2 regions of the Paenibacillus sp. FSL H7-0690 genome follow, and region 2 is predicted to be linked to the other one. Evidence: predicted binding sites of a transcription regulator. Region 2 holds the regulator's gene; the other holds the start of a gene.

Region 1 (15,409 bases), 1.5 Mb from region 2:
CTGGGATTCGGCGGAGTGCAGCCCTTGCAGTCTCTGCATCGCTTCTTGCAGAGACTGCCGCTCCTGGGAGCGGACACCGAGCGGCTGCAAGCTCTGCTGCAGCTCTTGCTGGCGCTTTTGGCCCTTGGCCAAAAGCTCACGCTCCCGGGCCATGCCCTCCCGCAGCTCCGTCAGCTTGCGGGAGGCCTCTTCGCGGCGCTCGCGCAGAGCCGCGAGTTCGCGCCGCAGGGCGCCGAGCTCGGACTCGAGCTCGAGCGCGCGGCGGTAGGTGTCGGCCCCTTGCCGGAGGGCCGGCTCTTCCGCCGCAAGCGCGGCCTGCGCAGCAGCCGCGGCCGCAGCGGCATGCGCCGCCTCCTGCTCGGCAGCGGCGGCCAGCACCTCTTGACCCTCCGCGCGGGTCAATCGGCTCTTGAAGGCGTCTTCCGCGCTTCGCCATGCTTTCAGCGCGGGAAGCCTAGCCTCGGCCTCGTCAGCTTGGCCGAGCTTCCGTTCAAGGAGGAGAATCTCCTCCTCCTTGGAGAGCAGTCCCTGCCGCTGCAATTCGCGGCGGGTCCGTTCCTCTTGCAGCTCGCGAATGCGCGTGAAACGCTCCGCGACCTGCAGCGCCGCCTCCAGCTTGCGGCGGCATTCCGCAGCATGCTGGGCTGCTTGTTCGAGGCGCTCCGCCGCTGCCTTTACATCCTCTTTGCCTGCGCTGCCAAGCCCCTGCTGCTCCGCTTCGAATGCGCGGAGCGCAGCCTCATTCTCCTTCACCCGTCGGCTAAGCTTCAACGCAAGCTGATCGCCATACTGTTCCAAATGGAACAGGCGCTGCAGCATTTGTCGGCGGTCTACGCCCCGAAGCGATAAGAATTCGGCGAATTTCCCCTGCGGCAATACAACTGCTCGCGTGAAGTCATCCATTTTGAGCCCAATATGCTCTTCCACACAACGTGTAACATCTGCGAGTTTATCCGCCATAACGTTATCCCCGTCAGGTGTAACTTCAATGAAACGGCTAATGGTGTTACTAACTGTTTGCTCACCTGTCCGCTTGAACTTACGTTCAACGCGATAACGATGTGCCCCAGCGGAAGAAGTGAGCTCAAAGGTAAACGCCACGCTGAGTGAATCCTCAGAGTGATTCATAATCCCCTGTGTTCCATTAACGGCGCGCTCCACTTTGCCGTACATTGCCAAAGTAATAGCATCCAGCAAACTGGACTTGCCGCTGCCCGTAGGTCCAAAAATCCCAAACAGCCCGGTCTCACACAGACTTTCAAAATCTATTTCCTGCATTTCTCTATAACTCTGCAATCCTGCCACTTTTAATAAAATAGGCTTCACCTTAGTTCTCCTCTCCTTCCTCCGGCTGCTGCCGTTCTTCTTCGGTTAGCTGTAAGAACAGCTCAATCAAACGATCCTCCGGCTCCGCCCCGCCCGTCTGGCGCTGATAGAATTTACGGAACAATTCTTGTACAGGCATACGTGAACGGGAAATTTGTTCGAGCTCCAGCTCCATTTGCGGATAAATCGGACGAATATGAATGATCCCCTCACGTGATTTACGCAGGCGCTGAATATCATTCATCGACATAGCTTCACTGAGCCGAATCTCCAAATCTATAAAAGCGGTAGCATCTCTACATTCATCCAACCAGTTATATACCTCTTGCAATCCCCCCGTAGAGCTCCATCTTACAAGTGGACGCCCACAGCGAAGATAGATTTCTTCGAAGGTCGGCTCACCGCCCGGCGCAACATCAATCAGCGTCACCGACTTGGCTTGTCCTGCTTCCGAAAAGCTATATGCCAGCGGGGATCCGCTATAACGGATCATCCCTTCCCCTTTTACACGCTGAGCGCGATGAAGATGGCCTAGTGCAGTATATTGCGCTCCACAGGATAAAGCAGAAGGGTCTACAGTGTAAGCCCCGCCCACCTGAATCGGGCGTTCCGAATCACTCTCTACACCTCCAAGCACATAAATATGGCTCATCGCCAAATTCACGGTTTGTGGCGTAAATTCCCGTCCCAACAGTTGCATAAGTTTGCCTACCCGTGCGCTGTAAGCTAGTCGAAGCTCCTCTTCCCCGCTGTCCCCAGCAAGCAACTCACCGAGACGTGCCTCAGAGGGATAGGGAAGGGCTGCGATTTTGGCAATCTCACCTGTCCGCGCAGCATGAACTGTCACTGGCTCTGAGGTTGGAAGTCCTACCAAGGTAATCCCCTGCCTTAATACAAGCGGGGAGACTGAAGATACGCGCTCCGGTTGGTCATGATTGCCGGCAATCACCACAAGGGGCCTGCCCCCTGAAGTCAGCCTGGCAGCAGCCTCATAGAATAATTGCTCCGAAGCCGCTGGCGGATTAACGGAATCGTACACATCTCCCGCCATCATAATCAAATCCGCCTTATGAAAATCGGCGATCTCCACCAATTCATCTATGAACTGCTCTTGCTCCTTCTGGCGGCTTCTTCCCTCCAGCGTACGGCCCAAGTGCCAATCCCCCGTATGCAATATCCGCATCTTCGTCCTCTTTCCCCGCTCCTATGCGGCAATGAATAATTTATAATTTCACAGCATGATCGCCGTCAAAAAAGTACAGCCAAATCTCGCCGATCGGTTCTCCCAAAATATCATGTAATGCCTTGCTGTATAACTCTAGCTGAAAACGATATTTTTCCTTAAGTGCCTCTAAGCCGCCCTGATGTTCTAATACAGAGTCCGTCTTATAGTCTAGCAGAATAATCCGGTCCTCTTCACGGAACAGGCAGTCAATGACCCCTTGAATTAGCACAGCCTCACTAAAGCCTTCCTTATTGTTCTCAGGGGAAAGCTCCGAGACGGCCTCATTCATATAATCGAGCCCTCGATAAGCCTCACCTGCGGGAACCATATAACTGAACGGCATTTCTCTAAGCTTCCAAGAAGAAGCTATTAATCTACGTCCCAGTTCATTAGTATAAAAAGCTTCTATCTGATCGGGAGCTACAGCCTCCACCTGCTCAGCAGTTAGAATAGCCACTCTCTGGAGTCGGGCTAAGGTTTCTTCCACAACCCTAGGATCAACTGAACCCTCCAGCGGAATATGCTGCATGACTGTATGGTATGCTGTCCCGCGTTCCGCTGGGGTTAGACTGCGTTTTTCCATAAATTTCGGACGCCGCAAATGAAGACTGTCCGCACCTGCAACACTTGGACGTTTATCGGTTTCTATTGAGGTTGTAGAATTGCCTTCTTCCAGCAGATCAAAAGAGGGCTGCTCCTGCAACGACAACAACGCTTTTAACTCCGTAACAGAAGTTTTAGCCGGAATACCTGAGGCTGCCGCATACGGATAATTCCATTCCAGTCTTCTAGCAATTTCATCGCTAGTCTCTGTTTCATATATATTTACAGCTTCACCCTTATGCAGTGCTTCGAGTACAGCTTGCCGTTCCTCTACCTTCTCCTCAGTCTGATCCGTTGGCAGGAACGCCCCAGAATTAAGTTCGGAAGCATTTTGCACACTGATGCTCCAGTTGGAGACATCGTTGTGCAGCACCGTGGAGACGGTACCTTCTGAACCGCCCAGCTTACGAAGAATCGCCGCCGCAGGGTGCCGGATCAATGCCGGTCCAACCCAGTCCAAATAGCTGCGCCCTCGGGCCAGCAGATGATCTGCAAGCAGCAGCTCATCCCGGTTCTGTACGCTGCTCCAGCTAGCGATTTTGCGCGGCAAATCTCTTACAGTGCCTACTAGAATCATTTTATCTCTCGGACGAGTTAACGCTACATATAATACACGCATCTCCTCCGCTAATAATTCAAGCCGTGTACGCCGGTTAATAGCCAGATAAGGAAGTGTTGGGTAGCTAACTCGCGTTTCCCGTTCCACAAAACGCGGCCCAAAGCCAAGCTCTTTGTGCATAAGAAATGGCGAATGCAAATCTTGTCGATTGAACTGTTTTGCCATCCCGGCTACAAAAACAACAGGGAACTCCAGCCCTTTGGATTTATGGATGGTCATGATTCTGACGCCATTGCCTTCTTCACCGCCACCGCCAGCTACACCCAGATCTCCGCCGTTCTCACGAAGCCGTGAAATGAACACCAGAAAACGGAACAATCCACGCGCTGCGGTGTCATTCTCAAATTGCACAGCCCGATCATACAAAGCTTTAAGATTGTTCTGGCGCTGCGAGCCTCCAGGCAGTCCTCCAACCCATTCCAGATAGCCGCTCTCCCCATAGATACGCCAGATCAGCTCACTGAGACTACCTTGTCTAGCCGCATTTCTCCAGCTTTCCAGCTGTTCTAGGAAATGTCTAAGCTTGCGCTTCAGTTCTGGACTGATCTGCGGCAGATCTTTATCAGGTAAAACATTATTCTCGACGGTGCTTGCGGATTCAATCACATGAGCCGAGAAGAGGTCATACTCTTCTTCAGCCTCTTTTGCATATTGCATATCCACCGCCATCTGTACTGCTTGAAAATAAGGACCCTGACTACACATACGCACCGTAGCCAATTCTTCTTCCGTTAATCCGACCACAGGTGAACGAAGTACGCCAGCCAGCGGAATGTCCTGCTGAGGATTATCAACTATTTTTAAGAGGGAGAGTGCAATTTCCACTTCTGTAGCTTCAAAATAACCTTTATTCAGATCACCATAAGCAGGGATTCCTTCCATCCGAAGCTCTTCGATGATTAGAGGGGTCCAGATTCTTGCCGAGCGAAGCAGGATTACGATATCACCGTAAATAACCGGGCGCATAATCTTGAGTCCCTTATCGTAGATAAGCAGCGGCGATCCACCGGTCATCCCCGTCATTTGTGAAATACGCCGGGCAATTGCCCGTGCTTCCAGCTGCGCCGTCTCGCTCTCAATGGCTTCACTCTCCTGAAGTGGCGCCTCACCGTCTTCAGAAGTCTCTTCTGACTTCCCTGCTGTTGAACCACGATCTATCAATAATAACTCCGGTGCAAAAAAGGTATCAGGGCCCTTCTCTGCTGCACCTGGGAAATTCGCTCCGTAAACAAGCTCAGCGCGTTCGTCATAATTAATCTCCGCTACCGTCTCATTCATAATCTGCCGGAAGATCATATTAACGGCATTCACAACCTCCATGCGACTGCGAAAATTACGGGCCAGATCGATAACCGAACCGCTAGACGATTCATTAGTAATTTCAGATGGATCATCGATTGGGTGTGAGCCAAAGCTGCGGTATTTATCCAGGAATAGCCCCGGCTCCGCCAGACGGAATCGATAGATACTTTGCTTCATATCTCCGACCATAAACCGGTTACCGGGTGTTTCACGGGATATTAGCCGCACAATCTCCTCTTGCACACTATTCGTATCCTGATACTCATCCAGCAGAACCTCATCGAATTGAGCACGGTATTCCATAGCTGCATCAGAAGGCAGGGAATGACCGGGCGTAGAGTCCGGATGGCGTAGAATTTGCAGACAATAATGCTCCAAATCACTGAAGTCGACTAGACCTCTTCCTGCTTTTTCAATTCTATAACGTTCACCGAATGCTATCACTGTCTCTGCAAGCTCTGCCATCAGTGGAGCCGCTTCGTTCAGCTCTTTCAAAAAAACCTCAGGCGGACGGCCAAACAATGCTTTCTGAAGATCTAAAATACTCTTCTTCACACTGTCGCGCAGTTCCTTCACCATCTCCTGCAGTCCAGGATCTGTCGAATCCTTCTTACAAGCCTTTAATTTTCCAAAATATACTTCCATAAAAATATCATATAATTCTGCCCAAGGTCGTTCGTTAACGGCATCCTGCAGTGCATTTACCATCTCAAGATCAGTGGTTAAATTCTCAGCATAGGGTGCCGGACCACCCGGTTGTAGTGCAATCTCCCGGCCTTGCATCAGCTGACTGGCTGCACCCGCAAGTGTCAGCTTCGCTTCTTCAAGAATGCTCAGCACCCATGGCGTTCCACCCAGACTTTCGGTGTCTGGCAATGAGAAATCAGCTGCAGTATCACGGAGCCATTGCGCTGGCCAAGGATGGCTGCGGGCGTAATCATGCAATCGCTGTATGAGCGCATGCACTGCATCATCACTGCGTTCACCACTGAACCAATCAGCGAGCTGCACAAATATGCTATCCTCGCCATCCGCACCTACCTCACCGTACTTTTCCTCCAGCAACTCTTCGAGCAGCTCCTGCCGCATCATCTCCGCTTCATGCTCATTTAATATGCGGAAACCCGGATCAATCGGAATCATTTGATAATAACGCCGGATCACTTCCAGACAGAAGGAGTGCAACGTTGTAATCGAAGCTTTGCCCAGCAGGGATAGCTGACGGCGCAAATGGTTGTTCTCCCCGTTCTCCTCCAGCTCCCGATCAAGGGCTTCCCTGATCCGCTGCCGCATTTCGGCAGCCGCAGCTTTGGTAAACGTGGCTACTAGTAGCCTGTCTACACTGAAGCCGTTCTCTTCCTTACTGATCTTTCGAATAATCCGTTCTACCAGCACCGCCGTCTTGCCGGAACCTGCTGCCGCAGCAACGAGGATGTCATCACCGCTCTCCGCAATGGCGCGCCACTGGTCATCACTCCATATACTTCCTTCCGGTTTCGCTTCTATTTCAGCCTTCATACTCAAGGTGTAGTTCCTCCTTTGCGGGACAGCAGATCCCATATAACGTCCTTCCCTGGCTTACCCAGATTGTTATAGCTGTTACCTTCCACAGCTTCATCGAACTGGCAGACAGGCCTAAAGGAACAGAATGTGCAGGCAGTCTCCTGCCCAATTCGGTACGGCTCAATCGCCACATCACCCTCTGTAATCCGTGTCCCGATATCCGAGATCGTCCCTCTAACGGAGGATAATAGATGGCTCCACTGCTCTGGTGTAGCTACTGAAGCACTGCTATAAAAGCTGCCGTCAGCTTTTACTGCTACAGGCACGATAGAAGAATACCCTTTGTCTAAAGTGGTATCCATTAGGGAGACAACCTCACGATCTGCTGTAAGCAGTCCTTTCATCTTGAAGCGTTTCAACAGCTCTTGCTCAGCCTGTTCCTTGTTCATCCCGTTGGATGAAGTTAACAACGGATCATGCACATGGAAATAAAGTGTGCCTGCTGGAAGTGCCGGCTGCCCCAGCCATTGCTCCGAATATGTCAGCAGCACATCCAAATAAGTCAGCATTTGCAGCGACAATCCATAATACACCTCATGCAGCTTGAGATCCTTTTGGCTCGATTTATAATCAATTACCCGCAGAAGAATACCGTTCTCTCCACGAGCTATGTCTACACGGTCAATCCGGCCAACGACCTCCATCACACAGCCATTCGGCAGCGTAATTCTTAAAGGCGGCAACTCCTTATCCGGTCCAAAATCCAGCTCCAGCCCTACTGGCTCAAAGCTGCCCCGGCGGGCGTGCTCGCCCAGAATCACAGAAGCACGTCCAACAATATTCTTAAGCTTACGGGAGATGTACCCGTAACGTTTGGAGCTCATTAGAATTTCACCCTGCAACATCGGAGATAGCCGTTCTACTGTCTCACTGGCCTCACGCCGACATTCATCCGGAGACAAGCTGCCCCAGCCCCGTCCCTCTTGTTTCAGTCTTATCGCCATATCACTTAGCGCAGCATGGAACAGCTGTCCAATATCAGGTGCTTGCAGCTTATATAACTGGCGCTCTTTCAGTCTTAGTCCGTAGGACGCAAAATGGGAAAATGAGCACGCAACAAATTTCTCCATCCGGGACACACTGCCCCGCAGTGTTGAGCCACCATACAATCTGAGGCTTGTGCCACGCTTTAGCTTCGTTCCCTCATTACGATAGAACAGTGAACTTAGCAAACGTTCCAGTTGAAATTTACGATCTTCGTTCTTAGTAAACCAGTTATACACATCCCACCATAGCTCCGGAATTTCTGTTCCTTGGCGCCACTGCCGCAGCTGCATAATCAATGCGCGAAGACTCTGTTCTGGTTGACCAATGAAACCGAGATGGATAGGATTTTCGACTTCTATAGGTAGTCCCGAAGGGGGAAGTGCTGACAAGCTGTGCTCTTGAACCCTTGGGAACATTCTATGCAAATGCCGGATAACCTCAGAGGGAAGGAGAGCTTTGCCCTCATCATCCGCTGTAGCGTAGCTAATCCAGAGCTTTCGGCTTCCTGTCGTTAGTGCATTATAGATCAGAAACCGCTCGTCCAGCAGTTTACGAGAAGCGCCGGGAGCAAGCTCCATTCCAGCATTCTCTAGTACGGAGCGTTCACCTTCCGAGAGAATTCCATCTTCCTTAAACTGCGCAGGCACAACACCTTCATTAAATCCAAGCAAAAAAGCGTATTTAACCCCCGTTGGGCGAGTCCGATCCATATTGCCGACCAATACTTGATCCAGTGCGGGCGGAACTAGTCCCATTTTAAGTTCAGCAAGACCTGTCTCTAGAACTCCAGTGAACACTTCAAACTCAAGTCTTTCATTGCCCATCATTTCTACTATCTGATCTAACAGATCAAGTACCGCACCCCACAACTGGCTATGTTCCCTAGCCTTCTCGGGTTGGCCCTTCTCCATAGACTTAACACTGAGTTTCTCCAGCTTTCGCGCAACATCCGTCTCTTCAAGCAGCTTGTACAATGCCGTACAAAGTTCAAGACCGCTACGACTTTTCTGGATTCTTTTCTCAAAAGCAAATAATGGACCTGTTATACTAGCACGGCATCGTTCCATAGTAGCAAGCAGTTCATCATCCATCTGTCTGCCGCCTTCCAGCGACAAGCTAGGAATACCTTTCCAGGAGCGGCCATCTGTCCAGCGGTACCCCTGAATCCCACAAGCCAGCACATAGTTTTCTAAAGCATCCATATCATCACGCGTAATACTACCGTCTAGCGGAAGCAGAAGCTCCGTCTTTACGCAACGGAATACATCCTCATAACGCCAGCGACGACGCACTACATCCAATGCGGAACGTATAAACTCCACTAGCGGATGATGCAGCTCATTCACCTTCTGGTCCAGAAAAAATGGCACTCCATAATCTTGGAACAACGGCTGAACCAGCTGCTCGTAATCGCCAATATTGCGCATCAATACGGCCATTTCGCCATATTTTGCACCTTCATCCCGCGCCAGTCTAGTCATTTCGCGCAGGGCTCCCTCAACCTCTGCTCTGTGCGAAACTGCGGCGCCTATGGATATAGCCTCTCTTGCCAGTTCATCCGCACCTATCCAAGCCTTCCGGCGATCATATCCCCGTTCAAGGTGAGCAAGTACTGGACTTTCCTCAAAACGCGGAAGAACCGTTAGCTCCAGCAGCTCGTCCCATACATCAATGCCCAGCTCTTCAGCAATTCCTCGCAGTTTAATGTAAGTAACCGCAGTTGGGTGAAACAATTCAAGCTCATTCAACTGATCTCCATAGGGGTAAGGACGATCAATTGTAAGCGAAACCGTCAGCTTCGAAGCTTGCTGCATCAATTCTCGAAGCACTACGAATTCCTGCGGAGTAAATCCATGGAACCCATCTACCCAAATCTCTGCCCCGCGAATGTAGGAGGAATCTGGAATATGCTCAGCCAGTTCTGCTAAACGATCCTCTTCATCGATATAAAGACGGGACATTTCCTTCTCTAAATCCCTAAATACCAGCTGCAAATCATCCAGCTTACCCTCAAGAATAGGACTTCTTGCAATAGCTCCTCGCATAGCGGACAGCTGTTCCTCTAAATCAGTGGAACCCAAACAGCAACGTTTCATCTCCGTGTGCAGTTGGTTCAGACGTTCCACAAAACCCGGTCTGTCTGCTGAGGCACCGAATAATTTCAGTTCCTCTTTGCGGCGACTGATGATTTTGTAAATTAACATTTTCTTACCTTCTTCACTGATTGGCAGACTTGCACTGCCACCAGTTTCCTGCTTCACACGATAGGCAAGCCGCGAAAAACTCAGTGTCTGCGCCCGAAGGCTTCCCTTCACATTCCCTACGGTCAGAAGCCCCCGTTCTGCTCCAAAAGAACCTTGCTCTGGCACAAGAATAATAATCGGCGCACCAAGCGGTTCCTTTTCTAAGGAAGAAGAGATAGATTCCCATATTTTTGTTGTCTTGCCACTGCCCGAGCGGCCTAGTAAAAAGGTTACCGGCATAAATGATAGACTCCTTCCGTAGCGGAGAAAATATATAGAATACAGGGTGAAATATCCACCCGTTGATTACACTCCAATTAAAAAAGTTCAGTGATTCCTCGTCCCCTCAGTATATCATAACCACACTAATCGGAACATGTGTTTGCTAGTATTTTCTAATGTTTTACAAAGGATAAACAGCTATGAGTACAAATAAAAAAAGCAAACCTCCGGATTTTGGCGGCTTGCTTTTTAGAGTGTTTAGTTTGCTTTTAATGCCAGTTGTGCAACGTTAGATAGGAGCTGCCAATGTCGGAGCGTAGGGTCAATGTTAGACTGTTGGCGTTCAGCGTTCAGCGTTCAGCGTTCAATACTCAACACCCCGCACTCAACATTAGCACTCTACGCCGATCGTTTTGTAATCCGCATTCCGCATATCATAATTCAATAAGCATCATTCGTTGTTTACTATTTAGTATTCCGAATTTAACACTCAACATTTCGGCTAGGCTTGTTTCATTAATTACTTAGGGACCCAGAAGCCGTTATTCGTGGATTCAGTGCTGTTATGGCAACTTTTCGGACCCCACTGACGCTATTCTTCGAAAATGTGCTGCATTACGGATGTTATTGGGGCAATAGCGCCTTTAGGGTCCGTAAGAATTCAATAATGGGCTGTTTACACTAAATAGAGTCATCTGAGTCCGTTGGCAACTCCTTGCCTTACAGCCGACTCACGGCCACCCTACGACCAGCCCTTTTATCTTATTTGTTACTTGGCACTGTAAACCTTTTTTGACCTTCAGGCTTATTTTTTACTCCGCACTTCAAAAATCGCAAACTTCAGATAGTGTCCTTCGTTAACGCCAAGTATTTGTGGGTGGTCTTTGCCTGCGGCCCGCCATTCTACAAGTCTCAACACCTTGCCAGCATCTTTAGCAGCATCGGCAATCGTTTCGAGGAACAGATCTGGCTGCATATGGTAAGAACAGCTTGCGGTAACCAAATAGCCGCCTTCGTTCACCAGCTTCATCCCGTGCAGATTGATATCCTTGTAACCACGGCAAGCGCCAGCTACTGCACTTTTGGTTTTGGCAAACGCCGGAGGGTCTAGGATGACTACATCCCAAGTTCTTCCTCCACCTGCCGTCATCGGCTTGGATGTGTCGGTTTTGGCTGTTTTGCCTCCGGATTTAGGATTTGCAGCAGCTGCTGCCGTATCTGTTCCACTGGCAACTGTCGCCCGTTCAGAACGTTCCTCTAGTCCTTTAACCTGATTCCGTAGATATGCAAAAGCATCATCCACTACGAATTCAACACGATCGCTAAAGCCGTTCAGCTCCACATTCACTTTGGCACTCTCAATGGCGTGTGCTGAAACGTCAAGGCAGGTTACTTTTTTCGCGCCATACTTGCAGGCATGCAGCGTGAAGCTGCCCGTATGCGAGAAGCATTCCAGCACTGTCGCACCGTCCCAATAAGGGAACGTTACATGTTTGCCGCTCTTATTAACTGGTAAGGTCTGTAGTGAACCATCCTCAGTTTCAATTTCCTGTAGCGTAATGCCGCTTCGTCCTCCCCAGCCTTTCATGAGCGGAGCAATGGAAGCTCTATTCTCACGTTGGTCAAAGAAGTAACCTGTCTTCTGGCCCTCTTCAATATCAACGACCAGCTTCAGGCCATTCTCGCTCACGGTTACATGCCTTGGACATTCCCCGTACAGCACACCCGTTGTCTGCTCCATACCTTCAAGCTCGCGCACACTAACATCACTGCGCTCATAGATTCCGCGCGGTGCCATAACCTGCACCAATGCTTCGACGATTTCTGCACGCCGCTTGTCCATTCCGAGGGTAAGCAGCTGCACAACCAAAATATCTCCGAATCGATCTACAATAAGCCCCGGCAAAAAGTCCGCTTCACCATAAACCAAGCGATAAGCATCCGCACCCGGAAGGAACCGGTTTCTGTGTTGCAGACAATTCGCAAACCGTTCTGCAAAAAAGGCTGTATCCATGATCGCAAGGGGTCCCTGCGATACAATTCTTACCCGAATTTGTGACGCTGGATTGTAATATCCCACGGCCAAAAATCGGCCCTGATGATTAAGGACATCTACTAAACCCCCCGCTTCCGGATTTCCTTCTACCGATGCGACTTCACCTGCATAGACCCATGGATGGCCCTGTTCCAGTCTTTTTTTGCGATTGCGTTCTAAAATAACCGATGGCAATGACTTCAACTCCCTGTTTTTCTAAAAATGTTTTTATACATGTCCCATGCAATACATTCATATATTGGTGTACAACCCTCGTCCAAAGGAGTATGCCCTATGTTCAGTGATTTGCTGTTCCCTATCATATATGGTCTTGTTATCTTTCTAGCCGGCATGAAGCTGATGGAAACGGCGTTGTCCAAGCTAGCAGGCCCTCTATTAACTACAAGCCTAAATAGAGCTACCTCAACACCTATTAAAGGAATGATTGCCAGCAGCCTGTTGTCCGCCTTACTCCAGAGCAGTACTGCTGTAACGGTGTTGACTATCGGCATGGTCAATGCCGGCCTGCTTACCTATGCCCGCACACTTGGCATTATCCTGGGCAGCAACATCGGCACCACATTAACTACAGAATTGATCGGACTTCAGATCAATACCATGGCCACGCCCTTGCTGGCAGCCTCGCTCAGTCTGTGGGCAGCGGCAGTTATTGCAGGCGAACTGCCGCCTACATCGCGAGTGGCAGAGCTCTGCCACAAAATATCCCCGCCGCTGCAATTTATCAGTCTGGCTGTATCAGGCTTCGCCCTCGTCCTATGGGGCATCGCTGTCATGCAGTCTATCGGCGGAATACTTCAGGAAAGTGGCTTATTCCTCTGGTTCCTAAACCATGCCGCTACTAGTGCCTTATGGGGGCTCGCCGCTGGAGCGTGCCTAACAGCCATGCTCCATAGCAGCGCTGCTGTCATAGCTATGGCTATGAGCATTGCCGCCTCGGGTGCCATGCCGCCTGAGCTAGGTATAGCCATTGTGCTGGGTGCCAACGTAGGCACCTGTGTTACAGCGGTCATCGCTTCCATCGGCGGCACGCCATCCGGCGTCTTCGTCGCTTGGTCCCATGTTGCGCTTAATGTAGGTGGTGCACTATTATTCTTGCCCATGATCGGGCTGCTACAAGCAAGTGCTGCATGGATTGGTGGAGGTCCTGCTTCACAAATCGCCCACGCCCAGACCATTTTCAACGTAGTCTGCTCACTTCTAGCACTGCCATTATGCTACCTGCCTATATGGTCAAAACTGGAGAAACGTCTTCAGTCTTAACAAAAAGGTGCCGTTAATATAATCCCAGTTTTCCACAACTGTACTATTATACTTCAATCGAAAATATTATAAAACCGCGAACCGTCGTAAAAAGTGATCACCGTCGAGAAAATTCCAATCAGCGCAAACAAAGCCAATGCAAAATAATCGTCTCTTGTGAACGGGCGACGGCTATACCAAGTTCGTTTGGTCTCAGTGCCAAAGCCGCGCAGCTCCATAGCGGTACTGATATTTTCAATCCGCTCGATACTAGTCAGAATTAGGGGCATCAGAATCGAAATGATATTTTTTAGCCGCTTAGGCAGCTTTTCTTTTCTAGAAATATCTATTCCCCTTGCTTGAGCAGAGAACGATATATTCTCATAATCTCGTTGAATATCCGGAATGTACCGCAGTGCCAGCGATACAGAATATGCAATTTTATAGTTCACTCCAACTCTATTTAAGGATGCTGCAAATTCACTGGGATTGGTCGTTAGAAGAAATAATAATGCCATAGGAATGACCACCGCATATTTCAGGGCAATATTGAATTGATAAAATAGCTGCTCCCAAGTTACCGTATACCGGCCTGCAATATGCATAATATCATGACGTGTCCCGTAAACACGTACGCCCTCCAAAGGAGAAAAAATAAAGATAGCTATATGATTAAGCAAAAAGAAAATCAAAATAAAATATAATACGAAAGCATAATCCTGAAATTGAACTTTGGAAATTCTAAAGGCAAGCAAACTAAATAACAGCATCACAATTAGACATCTTGTATCATATGTAATCATCCCCGTCACAGACCACACTACAAATAAAATCAACTTCGTAGCGCCGGTAAGACGGTGAATAGGTGAATCCTGCTTCGTAAAAGTTAACATTTTGGCCTTCATCCGCCTCGGCTCCTCCTATCATACGCAATAAACCTTCTAACGAACTCCTCCGGTTGTTTCAATCCAGCTTTTATAGCTAGGGCAAAAAGCGAGGTTTCTTTCAAGTTCGCTTTTTTCACCACATCAGTATTCGTTAATATTCGCTCAGGGCTATCATCCGCAAGCTTCACGCCATCAGCTAACACTATAGCTCTATCGGCATATTCCAGCATCAAGTGCATATCATGCGTAATCATAATGACCGTCATCCCCTGCCCCCGCAGCGTCAAGAGAAACTCCATCATTTCGTTATAATGCCTGTAATCCTGAGCAGCAGTCGGTTCATCCAAAATGATCACTTCCGGCTCCAGTACCAGAATGGCGGCAATCGTGACCCGTTTCTTTTGGCCGTAACTGAGCGCCGAGATCGGCCAGCTGCGAAAAACATAAAGTCCGCACACCTTCAAGACTTGATGGACGCGTTCACGAACGAGCTCCTCAGGGCAACCTCGGAGTCTTAGTCCTAGGGCAACCTCATCATATAAAAGTGTCTTTGAAATCATATGATTGGGATTTTGCATAACAAAACCAATCCGCTCTGCCCGCTCCTTAATCGTGTCCTGAGCAATATCACGCCCATGCATCCGTATTGATCCGGAAGTAGGTTTATAGAAGCCACAAATCAGCTTAGAAACTGTAGATTTCCCAGCCCCATTTCGCCCCGCTATACAGACCATCTCTCCTTTATGAATACAGAGATTGAGCTTATCCAGCACCTGCTGATTTTTTTCGTATCCAAAAGAAATATCTTGCAGTTCAAGGATGGGTGGGCTCTCCAGCTTATCCTGGCGCGACTGATTGCACTCATACCAGATCTTAAGTTTATTAGAACACGCCTCCAACTCTATATCGTTCACATGTTGCGGATTCATATTTGCTGTAATCGAACATCCGGCATACTTCAAAGCCGTTAAATAGAGAGGTTCCCGAATGCCAAATTCTGAAAGCAACGTTGTGCTCAACAGTTCTGCAGCCGGCATATCCGCCGCAATACGTCCTTCATGGATCACAATAATACGGTCCACCGCCCGATGCAGCACCTCTTCAAGACGATGCTCGATCATAATAACGGTTTTACCT
Region 2 (15,409 bases):
AGCTTTTATCAGCAGATCAGCACCGGGAATCATTTTATGCCCATGGTACAATGTACCATCTAGATCAATCAATAATCCTTCAATTTGTTCCATCACTAACCCCTCAGTTTCCACAATAAATTTAATTAATATAATAAATAAATAATAGTATTAACAAACATGTAGCCTTTGCCCTGCTTGGATTTACAGAAAAACTCAATCCCTTTAGGTGGAAGATATCACCTACTGATTTTCGGCAATATGTCCAGCCATTCGTTCGTCTTTTACTCCGTGATTACTTTAAATCTAACACACTTCGTCGAATGAAATCGAACAACCGTCCCATCCAGCATTTTTTAGCATAGCACTGTCATTTCCTGCGCTTTCCCGGAAAATAATCATTCCCCCTATTGCCCATTTAGTCTGCGAGGTACCGGATATGCATTAAATTCCTCAGCTAATAATGTCTCTGGGAATAGGAGTTCAGCTTCCTCAAGCAAAGGAATTAACTCTTCATGCGAGCTGTAACGAGAACTGAAATGAGTCAGCAACAGCTGTCCTGCTTTGGCTTCTTTTGCTAACTCTGCAGCCTGACGGGCTGTACTATGATGATATTGATACGCCATGTCAGCCAGATCATGGGCGAAGGTTGCTTCATGAACGATAAGGTCTGCATTAAGAGAGAGTTCTAAGGCTCCCGAACAAGGTCTTGTATCTCCAAGGATAGTAACAATACGTCCTCGTTTGGGTTCTCTGACAACATCAGCAGCACAGATTCGTACACCTTCATCCGTAACAACATCTTCACCTTTTTTTAATTTCCCATAAATCGGTCCCGGTTTTAAACCATAACTCTTAAGCAATTCCGTATTGAGGCTTCCGGGACTATCCTTTTCCGTTACCCGGTAGCCATAGCTGTCAATCCGGTGCTCAAGTAATGCAGCCTCAACTTTAAAGCTATCATCCTCGAATATAATTCCTCCTGAATGCTCTACAATCTCAATCTTATAAGGAATTCGGGATTGGCTCACAGCTAAGGAGATCTCTAAGTAAGCTTTTAATCCAGGGGGTCCGTACACCGTTAACGGCGCTGTCCCTCCCTGATAACCACGACTTGATAATAGACCTGGAAGACCAAATAGGTGATCACCATGCAAGTGGGTAATGAATAGCTTTTCCAGCTTTCCTAGCCGAATCGGTGAACGAAGAACCTGATGTTGTGTACCTTCCCCACAATCGAACATCCAAATACTGCGACGTTCTTCCAGCAGTCTTAATGTAACGGACGTTACATTGCGTTGTAGCGTTGGCACACCTGCATTAGTACCTAAAAAATATAAATCCATTCTTTTTCCTCCCTTCTGCTTATTGGCTCAACCATCTCTTTTCAATTCTAAACGACCTTCTTCCAGCAAAAAACCCCCCAGTTACGGGAGGTTCCGCTGAAAGGGATACAATCCCCTACAGACCAGGTATATAAATGAAAGAATTACAGCTTCTCTACATTAAAATACTGCGCTTCTGGATGGGCAAATACCATAGCCGAAACGGAAGCTTCGGGCTCCATCATAAAGCCTTCTGTAAGGTGAACACCGATATCCTCCGGAGATAACAACTTAAACAGTGGACCTTGATCTTCTAAATCCGGGCATGCAGGATAACCAAATGAAACACGGATTCCTTGGTATCTTGCCCCATGTCTTTGCTTCATCGTCATATCCGCCGGATCCGGGAAACCCCAAGTATCGCGCATCATATGATGGACGCGTTCCGCCAGTCCTTCTGCCACTTCAAGTGCAACCGACTGCAAGGCGTGTGAACGCAGATAATCTCCGCTTTCTTTCAGCTGAGTAGACAATTCACGTACACCGTGACCTGCTGTTACAACTAGGAATCCAACATAGTCCATAATACCACTGTCAACAGGTTTCAAGAAGTCCGCCAAGCACAGATGAGGCTCTACCCCTTGTCTCGGGAAAGTAAAGGTATGCAGGATCTCGGACGTATTCTGTGGATTATACACTATAATATCATTCCCTTGCGATTGTGCAGGGAAGAATTGATACATAGCATGTGGAGTAATGGTACCCTCTAGCATTGCTTGATGGAGAATATCGTCTACGGTACCTTTCAGTTCAACAGTCCGCTGATCTCCAGCAGCTAATTGGGCTTCTACAGAACCCCGTAACCCCAAATGATGACCCAGCAGCATTTGCATATTCACATAGGGGATAATATGCCCCAATGGATAGTTACGCAGTACGTGGCGTTCTAAATCCGGTGGAACAAATACAGGTGCATCTGGAGATATTTTGGAACGCACTGCTCTGGTTAGTTTCGGCAGTTCTTGCTTAGGCGCCACCGCAACCGCTGCTTCTGCCTCCACACGAATTTCCTCGGCAATCTTCTCCCGTTCTTCAGGGTTCATAAGCCGATTGGCAATATCCAGCCCGTCCATAGCGTCCTTAGCATACAATACTAGACCGTCATATTCTGGACGAATACGGGTCTTCGTAAATTTACGGGTCAAAGCTGCGCCGCCAACCATAATCGGAACATCGATACCTGCTGTACGTAAATCCTGAGCGGTGAGGACCATCTGCTGAGCAGATTTCACAAGCAGCCCGGACAATCCTATCGCATCAGCTTTTTCTCGACGGAAGGCTTCGATAATGGTCTCTGGTGGTACTTTTATACCCAAATTAATGATCTGATAACCATTATTAGAGAGGATGATCTCCACTAGATTCTTACCAATATCATGCACGTCCCCTTTTACGGTTGCCAGCATAATTTTCCCTTTAACCGCTGTCTCATCCTTCTGCATAAACTGCTCTAGATGATTGACAGATGCCTTCATCACTTCAGCGCTTTGCAGCACCTCAGCAACAATCAATTCATTATTATTAAATAACCGGCCGACTTCCGACATCCCTGCCATCAGCGGTCCATTGATGATCTCCAGCGGACCAGATTTAGTCAATGCTTCATTAAGATCAGGAATGAGTCCTTCCTTCGTACCTTCAACCACATAGGAGGCTAAACGCTCTTCAAGTGACAGGTTGGAAATCTTCTCTTTTTTCTCTACTTTTTTACCACGGAAAGCAGCTACAAAAGCAGAAAGCGTCTCATCATTCGTATTATAAATCAGTTCCTCAGCAAGATGACGTTCTTCGGCAGGAATGGAAGCATACCGCTCCACTTTCTCTGTATTTACGATCGCATAATCCAACCCAGCTTTTGTACATTCATAAAGGAATACTGAGTTCAACACTTCACGTCCCGCTTCCGGCAATCCAAAGGAGACGTTGCTGATGCCCAAGATCGTATGAACACCTGGAAGTGCTTCCTTGATCAAACGAATGCCGTCAATCGTTTCTTTTGCTGAACCGATATATTGTTCATCTCCGGTTCCTACAGGGAACACCAATGTGTCAAAAATAAGATCTTCTCCTGCTAAACCGTACTTATTCACTAGCAAGTCATAAGAGCGTTTAGCCACTTCCAGTTTATCTGTGGCCTTAATGGCTTGTCCCGTCTCATCGATGGTACCCACAACAATAGCTGCACCATATTTATGAATGATCGGCGTCACCAGCTCGAATTTTTCTTCACCATCTTCAAGGTTAATGGAGTTAATTATCGCCTTACCTTGACAGTACTGCAAAGCCAAATCGATAACCTTAGGATCGGTAGTATCGATCATCAGGGGTACTTTAACCTTTTTCACAACCAGTTCTAAGAAAAGCTTAATATCTTCAATCTCATCACGGTCAGGGTCTTGTACACACACGTCAATAACCTGTGCCCCACTCTTCACCTGAGCACGGGCAATTTCTGAGGCTTCCTCATATTTACCTTCGACGATAAGACGTTTAAATTTACGAGAGCCAAGTACATTCGTACGTTCACCAACCATGTATGGACGGTTGTCGTTCTCAATATAGATAGGCTCGATGCCTGAAAGTGCAGGCGGATGATTACCTGTCAGCGGGCGTGGAGGATATTCAGAAAGTGCTTCCTTCATCGCACGGATATGCTCTGGTGTCGTTCCACAGCACCCCCCCGCAATGTTCAGCCAGCCTTTTTCGGCAAAGGCTGCAATCTTGCGAGCTAAAGAATCTGGAGATTCATGATAATGTCCGTTCTCATCCGGCAATCCTGCGTTTGGATAACAGCTCACGGCTGCGGAGGAGATCTCCGAAAGCGAACGAATGTGATCCCGCATGAACTCAGGACCAGTCGCACAGTTGAGGCCCATAGAGATAGGCTTCAGATGTTCTAATGAGATATAAAATGCTTCAATATTCTGACCCGCCAATGTAGTACCCATTGGTTCAATTGTTCCTGAAATCATAACCGGCAATGTGATGCCAGTCTTTTCAAAAGCATTACGAATACCAATACTTCCAGCTTTAACGTTAAGTGTATCTTGAGAGGTCTCCAGCAGCAAAACATCTACTTTACCGTCGATCAATGCCACTGCTTGTTCCTCATAGCTATCAACTAACTCTTGGAAAGTAACGCCTCCAGTTACTGAGAGCGTTTTTGTTGTTGGACCCATAGCCCCCACGACGTATCGCGGACGGTCAGGTGTGTCATATTTGTCTACTGCTCTGCGAGCCAACTCTGCTGCCGCTAGATTGATCTCACGTGCCCGCTGAGGAATATCATATTCAGCTAGCACAACAGAGGTTGCACCAAATGTGTTAGTCTCAATGAGATCAGCCCCTGCTTCGAGGTACTGCTCATGAATCGTCTGAATGACTTCTGGACGTGTTAATACCAGCATTTCATTACAGCCGTCCAGCTCATCGCCTCCAAAATCTTCTCCAGTAAGAGGCACCTGTTGGATCATCGTGCCCATTGCGCCATCAAGGATCAAAATCCTTTGTTGTAAGCTTTCCTCAAGTGTATATTTAGCCAACTAATAGTCCCCCCAGTAAAACATTAGAGTAAGTTTAGCAGAATAAAGGAATTTCGAAAAGCCTTCCTTTCCACTCTGCTTTATCTGTTATTGCTCAGTAAGCGTTGCGAACCTTTGAATCATGGTTTCACAGACAGCTCTTTGCTAGGCATAGAGTGCTGTGTCCGGGCTGTCACATGTGAAGTGACATTATATTGTCCTTCCTTTTCAAGGGTCCCTTCTGCTTGATAGACTCCTTTACCAATTAGCTTTCCCTTAAGCTCTATTTTCTGTCCCTCATCATTTTTATTCACAATTTCGAACAGAACCTCTTTTGCATCATCTACTGCCTCGTTATCTTGGGTCACCACAGCTTCAAAGGTTACCTTTTGATTTACAACAACTTCTTCAGGACTCCATTGTAGTTCGACTTTGATAGGTTCCATAGACATGTTCATATTCATGTTATGTATTTCTGAATGCTTGGTTCCATTTGAAGAACATCCACCTAGTACTAGAAGTGTTGCACCTAATAATACAGCGACTAATTTCTTCGATCTCATCATTTGGAGCCCTCCCAATCATTATCGAATAATAAAAATCTACCAATTCATGTTATACATCTCCATCTATTATACACATTATTATTGGTTTTTCAGTATTTTGCGTCAATTCCGCATTAGTCTTGTGACTTAAATCATTTACTTAAAAATCTAATGAATTCCTTATGTTAGTATGTATGTACAGAAAAGCAGCGAGTTTCTTAGGATCTCAGAAACTCGCTGCTTTTATAAAGTCTTTATGTTGGAGCTAATAGCTCTGTATATCTTACAAGGATTGAACTAGTGGAAGAAGTTCCTCAAGGTGATTGATTTCATGATCCGGATGAATATCAAGACTAGGTGCTCTACCTTTTCTATTAATCCAGACCGTGGTCAACCCTGCTGCCAGCCCCCCACGGATATCCGTTGTCAGCTTATCGCCGACCATAACCGCTTGCTCAGGCGTTACATCAAGAAGCTCTAAAGCATGCAGGAAAATTTCCTTATCCGGTTTGCCTTTACCAAAGCTTCCGGAAATCACAATATGATCAAAGAAAGGAATTAACTCGGGCACACCATCTAGTTTCTCTTGTTGCAGTGCAGGACAGCCGTTCGTAAGTAGCAAAAGCTTCACTTGACCCCGTAACTGTTCCAGTACATGCATTGTTTCTTCATAGATGTATGGACGTTTTCTGCGCTCTGCTGCGAATTTAGTTGCCAAGGTCTCAGCTAGTGCTTCGTCTTCCACCCCTAACGCTGCAAGTCCGCGACGCCAAGACTCTTTACGATATACCGGTGCAAGCTGCTCCAATTGACGGAATTCTGGCTGTTCACCTGCCGTAAAGTTAGCCCAGAGTGCTTCATATGGATTAATTCCGATCATCTTTGTAAATGGGAACGTCTCATAAGATTCATACAAGCTACTTGCTTCCTTTCGAACTGCAACTTCTAGTTCTTGTGGATCTATCGTATCCCCGGCGGCTTCACAAGCAAAACGAAATGCTTCTTCGACGCTCCGATCATCCCACAGCAATGTATCATCAAGGTCAAATAGTACAGCAGAAATTGGCATTACAGGTCTCCCTCTCCCTTTAACTGGTCTAGTTCTATTCGTGAACTACTTCAATGTTGTGAGCTTTAGCAAATGCTTCTAATCGTGTACTCATCGCATTAGTATCATAGCGATTCATAAGTTTTGTGAAAATCCATTTCGTACGTTTCCCTTTGTGCTTAATGACTACAGCTCCACGCGAAAGGGTGATTTTCTCAATATCTGCAGCTGGAAGTCCGCGTTCGCGATTGAATTTAATAGTGGACAGTCTTGCTTTTTCCACCTTCAAGTACGGACGACGGAAGAACAATAGCGCTGCCAGCAAATAGTACAGTACTACTCCCAGCCAATTAGCCAGCATGCCATTGCCTTTGGCCTGATCAATAGAACCAACTACCCAAAACATAGTGCCAAGTATCACTAACACTACCGGAAATGCAATGTTGCGACCTTTAAAGACTTCGGCATTCTGGGTAGGAGATTTAGAGGCATAAATCGTATCCTTGCCTTGTTTCTTTCTTTGCTTGTTGATTTGCTGTGTGTTGCGTTGAACCATTCTTTCCCAAGAACGGGCCATGTGCGTTCCCCCTAGTCATCCTGAAATATCTATGAAAAGGAACAGCGAGCTAATGTTTAAGCCCCTTGTTACCTTGTTCATGCTCATCGTTATCTACTACTTCAATAGTATTTAATTGTGCTCGGAAGTTATTGCGGATATTCCCCAGGTAAATTTCACGAAGCTTGGCGCGTTCCGCCACTTCCTCTTGATTAAGGCCTACGCTCTTCTGTTTGCGTGCCAATTCGTTAATTCGCGCGACCAACTCATCAATATTCAATACTTTCCCTCCCCCTATAAATTAATTCTAACTCTGCCATGAGAAAAAGAGCTTGTCAAGGTCTACTCCCTGCAAGCTCTACTGGTCATTCTATTATGTTCTCAGAAAATTAATAAATAGGTAAAGTAAGTATGTCTCCAGCGTTAATTTGACTACTCTTAATCCCACTTGAACGTTTAATTCCTTCTATATAAACAACTGTCTTCATATCAGCTGGTTTATTCTTAAGAGCAATACTCCATAGTGTATCTCCACGTTCAACCACAATCCGCTTCTCTTCCTTCATTATAGTCGTCGATCCTGCAAATACATTTCCCACTACTGTTAGGCCAGATAATACTAGCACGAAAATCAATATTAACTTAATAAAGAAATCTTGACGGAACAACGAAATCATCCCTCCAAGCAAACGTTCCGTTATCTCTTTCACCTTAGCGGAATTACGTGCAACGTCATTATGTCCTATAGATTCAACCACTGGGGCCTTATCGTAGATGCTGCGGTATGTACTGTATTTTAGCATAATCATCATCCTCCAAACACTTGTTCTTACTTTCGAATTTATAATAACACGAACATGTGTTTTGTTCAATACTATTTCAGAACAATTGTTCTCTTTTTTTCGAGAGACTCAAGCGGTTCATTTTATTATCATTTGTCTACCATTTTTTAACTCTAGCAGATTTATATTTATAATAGTTAGAACTTATGTTTGTGCGAACGGTAGTTCTATGTTATAATTTTCCCAAACATTACTATATGGGGTTGATTCCAATGTCAAAGATTTCAAGTCGCCAGCTGGCGATCCTGGAATTTATACGAAGCGAAGTCCGCAGCAAGGGTTATCCACCTTCCGTCCGGGAAATTGGAGAAGCTGTTGGCCTTGCTTCCAGCTCCACAGTTCACGGTCATTTGGACCGGCTTGAGAAGAAGGGACTTATTCGTCGAGATCCAACGAAGCCACGTGCAATAGAATTACTAGGCCAAGAGGATTCAGAGAATGTTCACCAATTCGCGCAGACCATCTCACGGATTCCTGTTGTAGGTAAAGTTACCGCCGGGGTACCTATCACTGCTACAGAGAATATCGAAGACTACTTCCCACTTCCTACTCACTATGTAGGTGACAACAAAGTATTTATGCTGTCTGTCATGGGTGATAGTATGGTGGACGCAGGCATTATGAATGGTGACTATGTGATTGTTCGCCAACAACAAACAGCGGACAACGGAGATATCGTTGTAGCCATGACCGAAGAAGATGAAGCAACCGTTAAGACCTTTTACAAGGAACGTGATCATATACGGCTTCAGCCGGAGAATCCAGCTTATGAGCCGCTTCGCCTTAATCGCGTAACTATTCTCGGAAGAGTCATCGGATTGTTTCGAGATATCCACTAAGTATGCACTTCTAACATAAAAGGCTGTTCCGCATATGCGGAACAGCCTTTTTTCTACGTTTATTTGCTTTTCCAACCACTTACGAACATTTGTTCCCAGTGGCTAAAATGGCCATTTTCTATGAATAACCCTTTAGGCGTTCTGCTCATATCCTAATTAGAAAGGAGTGTTGCGTATAATGCCCAACTACCGAATTATTGTAGATCTGACCCAACGAATGTTATATCTTCTGGACAATGATATTGTGATTAGAGGTTTCCCTGTCGGCATCGGTAAGATGTTAACCCAATCCCCAGTGGGTGAATTCACTATTATTAACAAACAACCCGACCCAGGGGGTCCCTTCGGTGTGTTTTGGATGGGACTGTCTAAACCACACTACGGAATTCATGGAAACAATGACCCTTCCTCCATTGGGAAAGAGGTGTCCCACGGCTGCATCCGGATGTACAACGAGGATGTGTTAGCACTCGCTGCTATTGTCCCTATAGGCACACGAGTAACGATAAGAAATTAAATTCGAATGGAGGCTCGGCAACCCCCAAATCACATTAAAAATGGGGGTCATTACATAAGTAAGTATTTTTTCATTAGCATACTAGGAGTTTCGTGATTATATGTCGAATATTGTTAACAGGATTGCAAATTGAAAAGGATGTGTTTAGTTTGAATAATTCAAAAATTAGAACCCTCGTCGATTTTAAAGTCGATGCACTGGGTAAGCTGTCCGGTTTACTTTTAAATGATGAACAAGCTAGTGGAAAAAAAGTGAATTTGCTCACCTCTTTTGGCAGCATTCAGGGAATCGTCTCTCCAACCGTCTCCAACAAAGAGGATGTATTTGATTTAAAATCTTTGATGGATGATGTAATTGTAGACGAATACATATCTTATTTGGGAGCAGAACACCCTGATAAAAATTTCAGCTATAACTTTGTTGTCCTCAATGACGTTACTGTAAGACCTTATGCTAGTTATGGGACTCCGATCGAATACAAACAGCTGATTGTTTATACCGATCATATCACTGCCTTCAATTTTCTATAGGTTTTCATAATCACCTTAAAAAGCACCCTTGCAGCAACCCCCAATTTTGCATCATTTGCAGAATCGGAAGGTTTCTCTGGGTGCTTTTTTTGGGTTAATCGTGAAGCCGATCCTATAATTCCACGAATTTCCCTTTTAAAAGATACTAGTGGAGATCATTCAGGCATATCTTTCAATAAGCAACAATTTGAGTCTAATGAGATAACTAGGAGGTGTGATTATATGCTGATTATCTTGATGTACTTATTTGCTATTTTAGGAGTTGTTTTAATTCTAAGTGCCGCCATTATAAAATTGAAAACGCTATCTGCTTCATCTGAAATTTCTAAGCTAGTTAATGCGACCTCATCTTTTAACATCAGCTTCACCAAAACATTCATTCCCCCCAATCAATCTCACTTGATCGCACTTAACGAGCCTAATAAAAAATTGGCAATCGGTACCAAAAATCCGAAGAGTAACAAAAAAGCAGTAGCAAAGCTATACTCTTTTGATAATGTAATGGGATCCGAGATTGTGGTTAACGCACTTACCCTTTCAAAAGTATCCAAAAGACATCAAAACAGCAAAACTACTGCAACAAGTGCAGATATTAACGTCCTTAAGGAAGCTGATGAAGAAGCTAATGTGATTGAAGAGCTTACGCTTAAAATATATATGAACAGCAAAGAAACGCCTGTGTATTGTATCTCCTTCTTGCCGGGTTTATTGCCTATTCAACAATCCGACAACCAGTACAAGGAAGCTTACTCCCAAGTACAACAATTACATGCACTGTTCAGGTCAATCGTATCTGAATAATTAAGTTGTTTTTTGCGCAATAAGATGTGTGAAAATAGCAACGTCCTTGTATGGAGATAAACTGCTTAACTTAAGCTCTAGCTCCACCATTTCTACATGCCATTGCTCATCCATTTTTATTTCATTATCCACAATATATCCGTAGATATTATGTATTCCGTATATACTTCTAATCTCATAACCACACTCCGCGAGCCATTCCACTAATTGATCTTTTGTATAGATGGTAATGTCTGTTTGAATAATGCCGCTATATTCCTGCGTGTTTCCAATACTGTCTATAGCCCCCATAGGATCTTTATTCATAACGGCTTTTTTCATCACTTTTGCCACTGGATTATGAGTTATAAGAGAAAGCATTCCGTTTTCATTTTGTTTTTTACTAATGTCCATTAACAATTGTTTTGGATCATCGAGATATTCAAGCACATTATGGCAAAAAATCCAGTCATATCCGTCCGCTAATACATCTGCATCTTGTAGCGTTGCCGATCTAAAGGCTATGTTAAGACCGTCTTTACATGCAGACTCTTGCGCAATGACTATCATCTCTGGAGTCGGATCTATCCCTGTAACTGTATAACCTTTTTTTGCGAATTCACGACTGGTTATCCCAAAACCACAGCCGATATCTAAAATAGATTGAACCTCTTCAGAGCTGCAGTGATTGTCAATTTGCTGCCAAGCGGAATGATAAAACAATCTCCCCCAAGGCATTTTAATGTAGTTTAAATAAGAATCCATTGATCTAGCAAAAGCCTTTGATGTAGACACCATATCGCCATACCCCCATTTGTTTTCGACATAAAAATCTAAAATTGCACACTAAACCCATCAAACTGGTGAATGCCCGTACCATGTGCTACTACCTTTTGCTCACGTAACTCACGAACCGCTTTTTTGACCTCTTGTAAAATAGATGGATCTAAACCCAGTGTATTATGAGAACCGAATACTTGGGTAACTCCTGGAATTTCCGTAATCTTTTCTAAGGATGCCACTAAATCAACCGGACTAGTCGAAGGGTAAAAGGCATAGATTGGCGTAACGTCATACAATAAATCACCTGTAAACAGATATCCGTTGGCATGATCAAAAAGGCTGATATGACCTGGCGAATGACCTGGTGTGTGGTATATTTCTATTTTACGCCCGCCTATGTCGAGCACATCCCCTTCTTGTAAAAGAGCTGTTGGTTTCCCTTGAAAAGGTATGTAGGTGTTAGGATCAAAGGTTTCAGGAACAGGAAGTGTGATGTCCCGGCTCATATCTTTTCGAATCTGGGCAAGGGACAAGCCTTTTATTCCGCTAATCAGCCAATCCTCATCCGCTTTATGAACATAGATTGTCTCGAATTGCCCATGACTGCCAATATGATCTGCATGCACATGCGTAGTTATGACAGCGATAGGTAAATCCGTTAACTGATCCGTTATTCTTTTTATATTATCAATACCTAATCCCGTATCAATTAACGCGGCTTGTTTTTGCCCCAAGAGTAAAAAAGAATGCACCTTTTCCCAATGTCCATATTCACTGATTGCATAGGTGGTCGGATCAATTTCCGTTACTGTAAACCAACGATCTTTACTCAATTACGCTCCCCCATTCCATTTTCCCCTTACATGCTCTTCTCCCTTACAATAATCCGCCTGTTCATCTGCTTGATAGATTTCTTGATAGGGCAAAATGTTGATTTTGCCTGAGTCTGGATATTCGCAAACATCTATTCCCTGATTCGTTCGGAGATCCAGATACCTGCATGGTGCATCGGAATGATTATAAAGCTGGTGCGCCCCTTCCGGTCCCATTTCAAAAAATATTACATCCCCTTCAGTAACCTCCGTAAAACCCTCGGGTGTTCTTAACATCGCTTTTCCCGCTAAAATCACAAATATTTCTTCAGCATTTCTATGAAAATGATAAGGAAAAGAATATTTATCAGGATCTAAAGATCTGATATCAAAAACTAAATGCTTGGAGCCCACCATTTCAGCTAACCTTTCACTCGTATGCCAAGCAAACTCTGGGATCGGGGACTGTTTTTGTGTAAAAGAGACCGTATTTTCATTAAAAATCTTCACCATCTGCAACACTCCTCCTTATGTTGTGCGTTCAATTACAACAAATAAAGAATCCCAGCTACAGCTAATGAAATAAGACCACCTAAAGCGGACCAATTCGCTACTTTGTTTTTAGCTTTACGGTCTTGCTTAGATTCCGAATAAAAGTTACCTCTTTGTTGTGTACCTGTCGTGAAGGCTCCAACACATATACCTGAAATTATAAAGAAGCCCAATCCTATGTAAATAAAAATTTGCATGAACTTACTCCTTCCCAGGAAAGAATTAGTTATCTATATATAAGATATTTTAACATTAAATCCCTCTACTACGTGCCATGACTTTCGGACCCAGATGACGCTATTTGCTAATTTTGAGCCTTTGAAGCATGGTTTCGGACTCCAGTGACGTTATTCCTAAGGCTGAGGCTCATATTGAGCGTTTTTAATGCCAATAGCGACTATGGAGTCCTTTAGTATCCCAAATGTGAGATAAAGCTTCATATAAGGTCTGTTGGGTCCTATAGCAGGCTCATACGCGAAATTTGCAACCTCAGCAAACGAAAATTGGCGTTCGAATGAAGTAAGGTACCAAAAAGAAGAAGAAGTGTGCCAACAACCATTTTTTTGATTATGGTTATGGCACACCCCTTCTACTCCGCACAACTCCTACGGCTCTGATCACACTTAATTCCTTTCAAGTTCAAGTGTTGCCAGTGAAACCATCACCCAAGGTGCAAACTTCGACGAATCCCCCTTAGGATTGTGTATCCGAAAAAGAAAAGCTTCCCCCGCCTGATTCTTCCAGACCATATAATCTTCTATCCCCTTATCACTGGTAGCCTGCAGATATAATTCAGCAAAACCTAGAGGATGTTCAATTAGTTCCCCGCTATGGTCGTTTGCCTTTCCAATTGCAGAAAGCTCGGTTTGTCCCTGCTGCTTCAAAGCTGTGAGATCGTAACCGGCAGGCAAGTGTTCAATTTGGGCATAATAGGTTGGATCCTTAGTCAATAATAAACGATTAGACTGCGAGTCTAGTGTGAAATCCTGAAAGACATACAGGGAATATCCATCACCTTGCTCAAGTGTACCTTCTTGCCCTGAAATCCCTCCTTCCTGTTCACCAAATGCTTTGGTCTTTGGTCGATCGGATGTTAGAGGATCAGTGGCCTCCGGACTGGCGGACTCCTGCACCTCCATAGAAGGAGTAGCAGAAGGTTCAGGAGTGGTTGTAGCTTCGACAACTGGCATAGGTGCTGCACTTGACGCTGTAGGTTTTGCCTCGTCTGTTGTTTTATTGTTACTACATGCACCGAGAATTGAGGAAGACAGAAGAATACTAGTAACTGTAGTTAATAATATTTTTTTCATTACGCACCTCCTTATTACTATATTAGTTATTACCCACATGAGTGACGTGTCCTCTTATTCTTCAAACCTTTTCTCAATTTTATTGCTACGGATTGAAAAATTTCAAACAATCGACTCGTTCTTATTTACAGCTATGGAGTTGTGCTCGAAATTCAAATTGTTCCCGGACGATTCGGGCACCAACTATCTTAATTAATGCCACCAGATTCCATAAAGTGACCCATGAGATCTTAGTTCTTCTCGGTTTCATAAGGTTAATTGGACTGAGCAAGAGCAAGGTAGACGATAAAACAATTAAAGTGAAAAAAAATTTACAATCACTTTTACTTTAACACTTTTAGAATATACAAAAATAATAAAATAGCGACTCACAGCCAACCGCGGGGGGGGTCTGTAAATCGCCATTCTTAATGATCTGTAACTCAGGTCTTGTGTCAATACTCTTTGATAAATTCTTTTATAGTCACGATGCGGGAATATAACCAATGACTGACCATGACTATGTATAATCGTCTATAGAGTTATTTTTTTGATTTATAACTTCTTACTAATAAACTAATACCTTTAAAAATCAAAACCACTAATATCCCGAAAATTATCAAAGTAAATATTAAGTTTGACCAAACTATATCCAAATTCACTCCTCCGTCTCTGCATTTAATTCATCTATCTCCCATGATATCCCATTATTTATGATAAATGAACAACTTCTTACACGTTAAAATTGTTAATCAACAATATGCCAATTTTGATATTCACCTGTAAAACATCCTCGAATAACCTTAACCTCAGCTATTTGTGGGCATTTCGCGGGCATTTTTCGTAGACATATCATCGATGGTTACAAAACCACTATTTTGCCCAAACAAAAAAAAAACTCAACACCAAAGGCGTTAAGGGTTTAAAGGTTCTAGCAAAGCGTCATATATTGGTTTCTTTCCCACTCGTGAACCGAGTCCGGTTTACAGTTTGCCTTTTTATAATGGTCTGAATAGTACCTAATTCCGTTAAAATAAAGGGTTCTCTGAGAAAACGATTACGGATTTCATTGTCTTCCTTCTATTATTTGTGAGCATTTTGTGGGCGTTTATGTGTGCAGGAAATATAGCCCAATTTTCAATCAGAAGAGGTACTACAAATGCAATTGAAGATTTCAATCTAGGGAATAGAATCCAGAATATCGCTATCTTAAAAGTGGCTTGAAAATCGTATTGGGAGAATCATCGCCGTTAAAATTAACTTTAGATATCGGATAACCATCGCTAATTGGCTTCGTTCCGGAATCATTGGTGGATGTATCATAGGATCCATTGCCTCCGTGAGGGAAGAAATTTAATGTATGAACAAAAACCCTGCTACCATCATGGTCAGCAAGGTTTTATTATGACGCTTACTCGTAGAGTTGATTAC

The links. Region 2 encodes LexA, which represses DNA repair genes until DNA is damaged. Its sites were predicted from a motif close to CGAACATATGTTCG; they were not measured.
Region 1: addB (helicase-exonuclease AddAB subunit AddB) is a predicted target of LexA. The motif match lies at 10,240-10,253, and genes of this name have one in related genera.

What each region holds. Positions count from the first base shown of each region.
Region 1 covers NZ_CP150281.1:5,334,496-5,349,904, forward strand. The annotation lists gene MHI32_RS23575 (AAA family ATPase) at 1-1,326, opposite strand, end outside; gene MHI32_RS23580 (exonuclease SbcCD subunit D) at 1,328-2,509, opposite strand; gene addA (helicase-exonuclease AddAB subunit AddA) at 2,550-6,593, opposite strand; gene addB (helicase-exonuclease AddAB subunit AddB) at 6,596-10,108, opposite strand; gene MHI32_RS23595 (class I SAM-dependent rRNA methyltransferase) at 10,896-12,320, opposite strand; gene MHI32_RS23600 (Na/Pi symporter) at 12,420-13,406, shown strand; gene MHI32_RS23605 (energy-coupling factor transporter transmembrane component T) at 13,460-14,290, opposite strand; gene MHI32_RS23610 (ABC transporter ATP-binding protein) at 14,287-15,409, opposite strand, start outside.
Region 2 covers NZ_CP150281.1:3,875,138-3,890,546, forward strand. The annotation lists gene MHI32_RS17065 (TIGR01457 family HAD-type hydrolase) at 1-93, opposite strand, end outside; gene rnz (ribonuclease Z) at 387-1,325, opposite strand; gene metH (methionine synthase) at 1,469-4,906, opposite strand; gene MHI32_RS17080 (FixH family protein) at 5,026-5,451, opposite strand; gene MHI32_RS17085 (HAD family hydrolase) at 5,714-6,499, opposite strand; gene MHI32_RS17090 (hypothetical protein) at 6,534-7,055, opposite strand; gene MHI32_RS17095 (DUF896 domain-containing protein) at 7,105-7,314, opposite strand; gene MHI32_RS17100 (LysM peptidoglycan-binding domain-containing protein) at 7,424-7,837, opposite strand; gene lexA (transcriptional repressor LexA) at 8,089-8,715, shown strand; gene MHI32_RS17110 (L,D-transpeptidase) at 8,894-9,232, shown strand; gene MHI32_RS17115 (hypothetical protein) at 9,382-9,762, shown strand; gene MHI32_RS17120 (hypothetical protein) at 9,985-10,563, shown strand; gene MHI32_RS17125 (methyltransferase domain-containing protein) at 10,564-11,340, opposite strand; gene MHI32_RS17130 (MBL fold metallo-hydrolase) at 11,376-12,158, opposite strand; gene MHI32_RS17135 (cupin domain-containing protein) at 12,159-12,647, opposite strand; gene MHI32_RS17140 (DUF5316 domain-containing protein) at 12,683-12,886, opposite strand; gene MHI32_RS17145 (hypothetical protein) at 13,313-13,999, opposite strand.